3 regions of the Arthrobacter phoenicis genome follow, and region 1 is predicted to be linked to each of the others. Evidence: riboswitches for the same ligand, from Rfam matches in the RefSeq annotation. Region 1 holds a riboswitch; each other region holds the start of a gene.
The links. Region 1 has a riboswitch for thiamine pyrophosphate ahead of ABC337_RS15725 (bifunctional hydroxymethylpyrimidine kinase/phosphomethylpyrimidine kinase). Riboswitches for the same ligand answer to the same signal wherever they lie in the genome.
Positions count from the first base shown of each region.

Region 2: linked by a shared signal. The riboswitch ahead of thiC (phosphomethylpyrimidine synthase ThiC) and the one ahead of ABC337_RS15725 (bifunctional hydroxymethylpyrimidine kinase/phosphomethylpyrimidine kinase) in region 1 are both predicted to bind thiamine pyrophosphate.
Region 3: linked by a shared signal. The riboswitch ahead of thiO (glycine oxidase ThiO) and the one ahead of ABC337_RS15725 (bifunctional hydroxymethylpyrimidine kinase/phosphomethylpyrimidine kinase) in region 1 are both predicted to bind thiamine pyrophosphate.

Region 1 covers NZ_JBDFMK010000001.1:3,321,786-3,324,986, forward strand. The annotation lists gene ABC337_RS15720 (Rne/Rng family ribonuclease) at 1-1,267, shown strand, start outside; TPP riboswitch at 1,436-1,533, shown strand; gene ABC337_RS15725 (bifunctional hydroxymethylpyrimidine kinase/phosphomethylpyrimidine kinase) at 1,682-3,201, shown strand, end outside.
Region 2 covers NZ_JBDFMK010000001.1:3,191,046-3,194,246, reverse strand. The annotation lists gene ABC337_RS14965 (VOC family protein) at 1-253, opposite strand, end outside; gene ABC337_RS14960 (amidohydrolase family protein) at 329-1,426, opposite strand; TPP riboswitch at 1,493-1,600, shown strand; gene thiC (phosphomethylpyrimidine synthase ThiC) at 1,595-3,201, shown strand, end outside.
Region 3 covers NZ_JBDFMK010000001.1:2,815,292-2,818,492, forward strand. The annotation lists gene ABC337_RS13280 (ferritin-like fold-containing protein) at 1-695, shown strand, start outside; gene thiE (thiamine phosphate synthase) at 737-1,429, opposite strand; TPP riboswitch at 1,456-1,573, shown strand; gene thiO (glycine oxidase ThiO) at 1,564-2,856, shown strand; gene thiS (sulfur carrier protein ThiS) at 2,853-3,089, shown strand; gene ABC337_RS13300 (thiazole synthase) at 3,095-3,201, shown strand, end outside.

The DNA.
Region 1 (3,201 bases):
CATCGACATGGTGCTGGAATCCAACCGCGACCTCGTGCTGCGCCGCATGGTGGAGTGCCTGGGCCGGGACCGGACCAAGCACCAGGTCGCCGAGGTTACCTCGCTGGGCCTGGTGCAGATGACCCGCAAGCGGATGGGCACCGGCCTGCTGGAAGTCTTCGGCGAGCAGTGCGAGGCCTGCGCCGGCCGAGGCGTCGTCACGCACGACGAGCCGGTCGAGCACCGCCGCGCCAACACCGTCGCCGCGGAACACCACGTTCCGCGCACCGAGCAGCAGCCCGCCGCCCGCAACGAGCGCAAGCGCCGCCGCGGCAAGGGCGGCCAGGGCACCGAGGTCCAGCAGCAGGCACCGGCTGCCGGACACCACGAGCCCACCGAGGCCGAGCGGCACGCCAAGGCAGAAGCTACCCGGGCCGCGCTGGCAAACATCGCGGCGGCGGCCCACGCGGCCCACCTGCACGACGGCGACGCCACCTCAGCGCCCGACGCCGAGACCCGGCAGGCGGCCCTTGACGCCGCCGTCGAGCTGGCCTCCACCGAGGAAGCAGCCGGCCGTCCCGCCGCCGTGCTGACCTTCGGCGGCGAGCAGGTGGCCCTGCCCTTCGTCGAGCACGCCGAGCAGGCGCCGCAGCCGGCCCTGACCCTGGACCTGCTGACCGAGGCGTTCGCCAACCTGGGCGACTCGGACTCGCGGAACCGCCAGTCCGGGACCACGGAGACCGCGGCCCGCGAGGCCGCCCCGTCCGTGGAAGCGCCGGCTGTGGAGGCACGGTCCGTGGAAGCCCCTGCCCCGGAGGCTGAGGTACCCGCCGAGGCTCCGGCCGCCGGTCGGTCTGCTGACCAGTCCCGGGCAACCCGGGGCCGGGGACGTGCCCGCACGGCCCGGATCCAGCCGCCGAACGCCCGCAACCGCGCGGCCGAGCCCGAAGCGCGCCGGGAACCCGCCCCGCAGCAGGCTCCCAAGCAGGACACCCGGCAGCAGGAGGCTCCGAAGACGGCCGCACCGGTGGCGGCCCCCGTCGCCGCCCGCACCCCCGCGGCTGCGGAACCGGTCACCGGTCAGCGCCGTCCGCGGCGGCACCGCAGCGCCAGCCGTGCCCAGGGGGCGGCCAACGAGACCGCCGTCGAGCAGCACCGGCAGGCCTCGAGCGCGTCCGGCCAGGGCTCGGTCCACGAGGCCAAGGCACCGGAAACGGTCAAGCCCGTGGTCAAGGACAACGGCGGCCCGATCATCCTCGGCGTCGGCGTACCGGCCTCGGAGCTGTAACCGCTCCGCCGCCGCACCACTCGGTACCGCTCCGTACCACTCGCGGGTATCTCCCGGACTCGACGTTTCGAAGCGTCGACTCCGGGCGGTACCCGAGAGCCGGTTAAGGGGGAGACCGGCCGGAGGGGCGGACAGGAACGGGAGAACCCGGGGAGGGGCGCTACGCTGGAACGCGACACGGGGTGCCGCGCATCGGGCCGGCTGAGATCCACACCCGTTGAACCTGTCCGGTTAGCACCGGCGAAGGGATGTCTCTTGTCTTCGACCCAACCCGCGGCAGCACCCGCGGCACTGTCAACCGTCCCCGGCGCCACCTTCCTGCAGACGGTGTTCCCGGCAGAGCAGGCTGCCGACGACGCCGCCGGACCCGATGCGTCGGCCGGCACGGCCGACGACGCCACCGGGCAGGCCCCGGTGGCGAGGGTCCTCGCCATCGCGGGGTCCGACCCTACCGGCGGTGCCGGAATCCAGGCGGACCTGAAGAGCATCGCGGCCATGGGTGGCTACGGCATGGCCGCCATCACGGCCCTGACCGCCCAGAACACCCGCGGCGTCCGGTCCGTGCACGTGCCGCCCGCCGCCTTCCTGACCGAGCAGCTGGACGCCATCGCCGAGGACATCACCATCGATGCCGTGAAGATCGGCATGCTCGGCGACGCCGGCGTCATCGACGCGGTACGGGCGTGGCTGGAACGCACCCGGCCCGCCGTCGTCGTCCTGGACCCCGTCATGGTCGCCACCAGCGGTGACCGGCTGCTGCAGGAATCGGCGGTGGCGGCGCTGCACACCCTGCTGCCGCTCGCCGACCTGGTCACCCCCAACCTGGCCGAACTCGCCCTCCTGCTGGACGAACCGGTCGCCGCCGGCTGGGCGGAGGCGCTGGAGCAGGGCAAACGCCTCTCCGCGCTGGCCGGAACCACGGTCCTGGTCAAGGGCGGCCACCTCGAGGAGGACGCCGACGGCGGATGCCCGGACGCGCTGGTCAACAGCGCCGGACTGCTCGGCAGCGAAACCGTGGTGGTGCCGGGGGAGCGGGTCGACACCCGCAACAGCCACGGCACCGGGTGCTCGCTGTCCTCGGCCCTTGCCACGGCCTACGCCGCCGGCGGGGACTGGGAAACCGCGCTGCGCCGCGTCAAGCCCTGGCTGCTGGGGGCGCTGCGCGAGGCCGGACGGCTCGACGTCGGCTCCGGCAACGGACCCGTCCACCACTTCCACCACCTCGCCCAGCCCACGGAACCGGCGCCCGGGCCCGGCACGGAACAGTTCACGGAACACCTCAAGGAACCCGGCGACTTCGCCACCGGCCTCGAGCCCCTCGCCGCGGAGGGCCTGACGGAAATCTATGCCCTGGACTTCATCCGGGGTCTGGCGGACGGAACCTTGCCGGAGCATGAGTTCGCCTACTACCTCGGCCAGGACGCGCTCTACCTCAACGGCTACTCCCGGGTGCTGTCCCGCGCCGCAGCGCTTGCCCCGACGGAGGCAGAGCAGCTGTTCTGGTCACGCTCGGCCGCCCAGTGCCTGGAGGTTGAGTCGGAACTGCACCGGAGCTGGCTGGCCGGGCGTGCGGGCACCCCGCGGCGGCAGGGTCCGGTCACCAAGTCCTACGTGGACCACCTGCACGCTGCGTCCCTGGCCGGCAGCTACGGGGTCCTCGTGGCCGCGGCGCTACCCTGCTTTTGGCTCTATGCCGAGGTGGGCGCCGCGCTGCACGCGCAGTTCCTCGCCGCGGGCGCGGACGAAGGCCACCCCTACGCGGCCTGGCTGCGGACATACGCGGACGAGGCCTTCGCCGCGTCGACCCGGCAGGCGATCCGCTACACGGACGCCGCCGCCCGCCGCGGTTCCGCCGCCGAACGGGGCGCCATGACCGAGGCCTTCGTCCACTCCGTGCGCTTCGAGGTGGACTTCTTCGACGCGCCGAGGCTGCA
Region 2 (3,201 bases), 130 kb from region 1:
ACAGGAGGGCGGTGTGGAAGAGCCCGGCCTCGCCCCGGGAGGGGAGGTTCAGTCCCGGGGCCGGGGCGATGTGCACCAGCGGCGTGCGGCCGCGTCCGAGGTAGAGGCCGCCGTCCTGCTCGGCCACCACCTCCAGGCCGAGGGCGCGCTGGTAGTAGTCGGTCATCATTGCCAGGTCGCCGACCTTGAGCATCACGGTGCCCATCGAGAGGTCGGCCGGCAAGAGATCCTGGGTGGCGGCGCTGGTGGTCATTGCATCACTCCGGTGTTGGGGGGGTTTGCCGTCATTCGGCGGCTCTCACCAGATAAAATTACTTGAAGCTTCAATTTATTCCGCGGATGCCGCGCCGATGACGTCCCCGCGGAGGATGACGGCGCGCAGGTTCCGCAACGCGGAGAGATCCCGCCGCGGGTCAGCGGCGCAGGCCAGGACGTCGGCGGGGGCACCCTCGGCGATTCCGGCGGCGCCCAGCCAGGCCCGGGAGGACCAGGCGCCGGCGTCAAGGGCAGCGGCCGGGCCCAGTCCGGCCGCCTGCAGCGCCTCCAGTTCGTCGACGATCCGCCCGTGGGCAATGACGCTCCCGGCGTCGGTGCCCGCGTAGATGGCCACCCCGGCCTCATAGGCCTCGAGGACCCGCTCGGCCCGGCGTTCCCAGAGCGCGCGCATGTGGGCGGCGTAGCGCGGGAACTTGGGCTCGGCCTGCGCGGCGATGTCCGGGAAGGTGGCGATGTTGATCAGGGTGGGGACAATCGGCACGCCCTGGTCGACGAAACGCGGAAGATGGCGGGGCAGCAGCCCGGTCGCGTGTTCAATGCAGTCAATGCCTGCGTCGAGCATGTCATCGAGGGTGTCCTCGGCGAAGCAGTGCGCGGTGACCCGGGCGCCCTCGTCGTGCGCGGCGCTGACGGCGTCCCTGACGGTGCGGGCGGGGAAGCTTGCGGCAAGGTCCCCGGCGTCGCGGTCGATCCAGTCCCCCACGAGCTTGACCCAGCCGTCCCCCGCCCGCGCCTGCTTCCGGACCTCCTCGACCAGGTCACCGGGTTCAACCTCGACGGCGAGGCCGCGCAGGTAGCGACGGCTCCGGGCGATGTGCCGGCCCGCACGGATGATCCGGGGCAGGTCCCGCCGCTGCTGGATCCAGCGCGTGTCATGCACCGCCCCGGCGTCGCGGACCAGCAGGGTCCCGGCGTCACGGTCCGTGCGCGCCTGCGCTTCGGCGACGCCGGCGTCGACGTCACCGCCGGGCCCGAGCCCGATGTGGCAGTGGGCGTCGACCAATCCCGGGATTACCCACCCGTCGATGACTTGGTCCGGGGCCGCCTCCGGACGGTCGAAGGTCAGCACCCCGTCCACAGACCACAGGCCGCGCCGCTCCCGGTTCACGGAGGTGAGGACGGGCCCGGTGAATTCGATGATGCCGCTCATGAGTCCCAGCCTAATCGCGGGAGACGGAACCTTGGAGCCGCGATCGGGGCCCTGTGATAGCTTCGTCTACGACCACACGGGAGCCCTTGCAGGGGCTGAGATCGGGCTGAGGCAGCCTGCGACCGTTGAACCTGTCCGGGTAATGCCGGCGAAGGAAGTGAGTAACCCTTGAGCACCACAAATTCCCAGCACAGCCCTGCCCTCGCGTCGCACACGCTGGCCTACATCGAAGGCGACGGCCTGCGGGTCCCGGTGACCGACATCGCCCTGGAACCCTCCCCCGGCGGCACCCCGAATCCCCCGTTCCGGGCCTACCGCACGGCGGGGCCGGGCAGCGACCCGGTGGCGGGCCTGCCGCCCCTTCGGGCCGACTGGATTGCCGGACGCGGGGACACCGAGCCCTACTCGGGACGGGAACGCAGCCTCCTCGACGACGGCAAGTCCGCGGTCCGCCGCGGGGCCGCCTCGGCGGAGTGGCGCAACGCTCCCCCGGCACCGCGCCGGGCCCTCCCCGGCCGGACCGTCACCCAGATGCATTACGCGCGGCAGGGCGTAGCGACCCCCGAGATGCGTTTCGTCGCCCTGCGCGAGAACTGCGACGTCGAACTGGTCCGCAGCGAACTCGCCGCCGGCCGGGCCATCATCCCGGCGAATATCAACCACCCCGAGTCCGAACCGATGATCATCGGAAAGGCCTTCCTGGTGAAGATCAACGCCAATATCGGTAACTCGGCGGTCACCAGCTCCATCGAGGAGGAGGTGGACAAGCTCCAGTGGGCCACCCAGTGGGGCGCCGACACCGTCATGGATCTCTCCACCGGCGACGACATCCACACCACCCGCGAGTGGATCATCCGCAACTCCCCGGTCCCGATCGGCACCGTCCCGATCTACCAGGCCCTGGAGAAGGTCAACGGCGAGGCGAACGCGCTAACCTGGGAAATCTTCCGGGACACCGTGATCGAGCAGTGCGAGCAGGGCGTGGACTACATGACCATCCACGCAGGGGTGCCGCTCCGGTATGTGCCGTTGACCGCCAACCGGGTCACCGGGATCGTGTCCCGCGGCGGCTCCATCATGGCCGGCTGGTGCCTGGCACACCACCGGGAGAACTTCCTGTACACCCACTTCGACGAGCTCCGCGACATCTTCGCCCGCTACGACGTCGCCTTTTCCCTCGGTGACGGGCTGCGGCCGGGATCGACGGCGGACGCCAACGACGCCGCTCAGTTCGCCGAACTGGACACCCTTGCCGAGCTCACGCAGCGGGCCTGGGAATTCGACGTCCAGGTGATGGTGGAGGGCCCTGGCCATGTCCCGTTCCATCTTGTCCGGGAAAACGTCGAACGCCAGCAGGAGCTGTGCAAGGGGGCGCCGTTCTACACCCTGGGACCGCTGGTGACCGACATCGCGCCCGGCTACGACCACATCACCTCCGCCATCGGCGCCACCGAGATCGCCCGGTACGGGACGGCCATGCTCTGCTACGTCACACCCAAGGAACACCTGGGCCTGCCGAACCGGGACGACGTGAAGACCGGCGTGATCACCTACAAGATCGCCGCCCACGCCGCTGACCTTGCGAAGGGCCACCCCGGCGCGCACGAGCGGGACGACGCCCTGTCCAAGGCCCGCTTCCAGTTCCGCTGGCGGGACCAGTTCGCCCTGTCCCTGGACCCGGTCACCGCCGAGGCCTTCCACGACGAGACGCTGCCCGCCGAGCCGGCCAAGACGGCGCACTTCTGTTCCATGTGCGGGCCGAAGTTCTGCTCGAT
Region 3 (3,201 bases), 510 kb from region 1:
ATTCCGCCCGCGATCACCGCTTTCTCACGGACCTGCTCGGCGTGATGGCCTACAGCGAACTCTCCGCCTTTGAACGGCTTTCCTCCGACGCCCGCTATGCGCCCACCCTCCGGGACCGGGCCGTGCTGGGCCGGCTGGCGGTGCGGGAGTTCGAGCACTACGAGTTGGTGTGCGCCCGGCTGCAGGACATGGGCGAGGACGTGGAGGGCGCCATGGTGCCGTTCCAGCGCTCGGTTGACCACTTCCATGAGCGGACGCGGCCGGCCGACTGGTTCGAGTCGCTAATGAAGGCGTACGTCATCGACACCGTCTCCGCCGACTTCTACCGCTCCCTGATTCCGCGGCTGGATCCCGCCACCGCGGCACTGGTGGAGCAGGTCCAGGCCTCCGAAGAGGCCACCGGGGTGCTGCGCGAACGGCTCAAGCAGGCCCTGGCCGACGATCCACGGCTGGCCTCCCGGCTGGCGCTGTGGGCACGGCGGCTCCTCGGCGAGGCGCTGACCCAGGCGCAGCGGGTCGCGGCCGACCATGCCTTCCTTGGCGTCCAGGGTTCGGAAGCAGCGGGCAACGGGGCAACGGGCAACGGCGCTGCAGGCAACGGCGTCGCGGCGGGCACGGATCCGGTCCGGGCGTTGCTGACCTCGCTGGCCACGGCGCACTCACGCCGGATGACCCTCTTGGGCCTCGCCGGGTAGAGAGCCTGCACCCGCCCGGCGCCCGAAGTACCCGGCCGCGTTTACGCCCGGGCGTCGAGGGCGGCGAGCAGGGCCTGTGCCGCAGCAGCGGGGTCGTCGGCCTCGGTGATCGCCCGGACCACCACGATCCGCCGGGCCCCGGCGTCGAGGACCTGCTCCACGTTGGTCAGGTCGATGCCGCCGATTGCGAACCACGGCACGACGCCGGCCACCTTGCCGCCGTCGCCCGCGGCCTCGGCGCGCTCGATCGCGTCGGCGGCGTAGCGGACCAGGTCCAGGCCGACGGCGGCACGGCCGGGCTTGGTGGGGGTGGCCCAGACGGGGCCCACGCAGAAGTAGTCCAGCCCGCTCCGGCCCGGCGCGGCGGCGATGGCGGCGTCGACCTGCTCCGGGGTGTGGGTGGACAGGCCGATCACGGTGTCCTTGCCGAGGAAGTCACGGGCCGCACCGAACGGAATGTCCTTCTGCCCGATGTGGAACACCGGGGCGCCGGCCAGCGAGGCCAGGTCCGCCCGGTCGTTGACCGCCCACAGCCGGCCGTGGCGCGCTGCGACCGTGTGCAGGACCTCCAGGAGTTCGAGTTCCTCCGCGGCTTCGATGGTCTTGTCCCGGAGCTGGATGATGTCCACGCCCCCGGTAAACGCGGCATCGACAAAGGTTTCAAAGTCTCCACGGTCCTTGCGGGCATCGGTGCAGAGGTACAAACGGGCGGTGCTGTGGACGTCCTGGCTCATGCCCCAAGCGTAGTTCCTCTAAACTGGGCGCATACCGCGGGAGCCCCGCACGCCGTCGACGGCGCAGGGCTGAGAGGGCGTCAGAGCCGACCGCTTGACCTGATCCGGCTAGTACCGGCGTAGGGAAGGAACCCATGAACACCACCCCCGGCCCTGGGACCGCCGTAGACGCGGTCGACGCCGTCGTGATTGGCGGGGGCGTGATCGGCCACGGCATCGCGTGGGAACTCCGACGCTCCGGGCGGACCGTGGCGCTGGTCGACGACGCCCCCGGGGACGGGGCCAGCTGGGCCGCCGCCGGCATGCTGGCCCCCGTCAGCGAACTCCACTACCAGGAGGAGGGGCTCCTGCCGCTGATGCTGGAGTCCTCCCGGCTCTGGCCCGCCTTCGCCGGCCGCCTCGCCGACGGCGGTGACGGGGGAGCCGGCACCGGCTACCTGACGACGCCGACCCTCGCCGTGGGGGCGGACGCCGCGGACCGGCAGGCGCTCGCGGACCTGCGCGCCCTCCAATTGGCCTCGGGACTGTCCGTCGAACCCCTCACCGTGCGGGAGGCCCGCCGCCGCGAACCGCTGCTCAGCCCGGCGATCTCCTGCGCCTTCGAGATCCCCGCCGACCACCAGGTGGACCCGCGCCGGCTGATCACCCGGATCAGAGCCCTGCTGGCCGCCGACACCGGATTCCGGGCCGTCCCGCACCGCGCCGAGGGCCTGATTCAGGCGGACGGCCGGGTTGCCGGCGTCCGGCTCAGCGGGGGAGGGGAGGTCCGGGCGGCCGAGACCATCGTGGCCAACGGCCTGGGCGCCGCCGCCCTGCAGGACCTCCCGGCCGGGCTCACCCTGCCGCTGCGTCCGGTCCATGGCGACATTCTCCGGCTCCGGGTGCCCGAGCGGCTGCGTCCCCTGCTGAGTTCCACCGTCCGCGGGCTGGTCCGGGGTATCCCGGTCTACATCGTTCCGCGCGGGGACGGCACCGTGGTGGTTGGCGCCACCCAGCGCGAGGACCAGGCTTATGACCGGGCGGTCTCCGCCGGCGGGGTCTACCAGCTGCTGCGCGACGCCCAGCAGCTGGTCCCGGCCGTCGCCGAGCTGGAACTCGTCGAGGCCACGGCCAGGGCCCGCCCCGGCACCCCGGACAACGCCCCGCTGCTGGGACGGGTCCGTGCCCCCGGCGGCGGCCACGTCCCGGGCCTGGTGATTGCCACCGGCTTCTTCCGGCACGGGGTGCTGCTGACCCCGGCCGCCGCCGCCATCTGCCGGGAGCTGCTGGACGGCACCCCGGACCCGCGCTGGGACGGGTTCCTCCCGGACCGCTTCGACCGCCCGCACGCCGACGCTGAGCGCAGCCAGTCGACCAGCCAGGCGACCACCCGGGCGCCCAGCCGTACCAATGCTCTCCACCCCGCGACCCACAGGACAACAGCATGAACATCACCCTCAACGGGAAGCCGCACGCGCTCCCGGACAACGCCACGGTCGGCGCCCTCGTCAGCGGCGTCACCGGACGGCCCCTGGCGGATAACGGCCAGGCCACGGACGGACGCAAACTCGGCGTCGCCGTCGCACGCAACGCCGAGGTCGTGCCCCGCAGCCGGTGGCACGCGACAGAACTCATCGAGGGCGACGACGTCGAACTCGTCACCGCGGTACAGGGAGGATGAACGGCATGAACGAAGCAGACAGCGCACAGGAGCCCGCCGTGAAGGCCGCGGCGCACCGCGACCCGGTGACCTTCGACGGCGTGGAGCTGGGCTCCCGGCTGATCATGGGCAC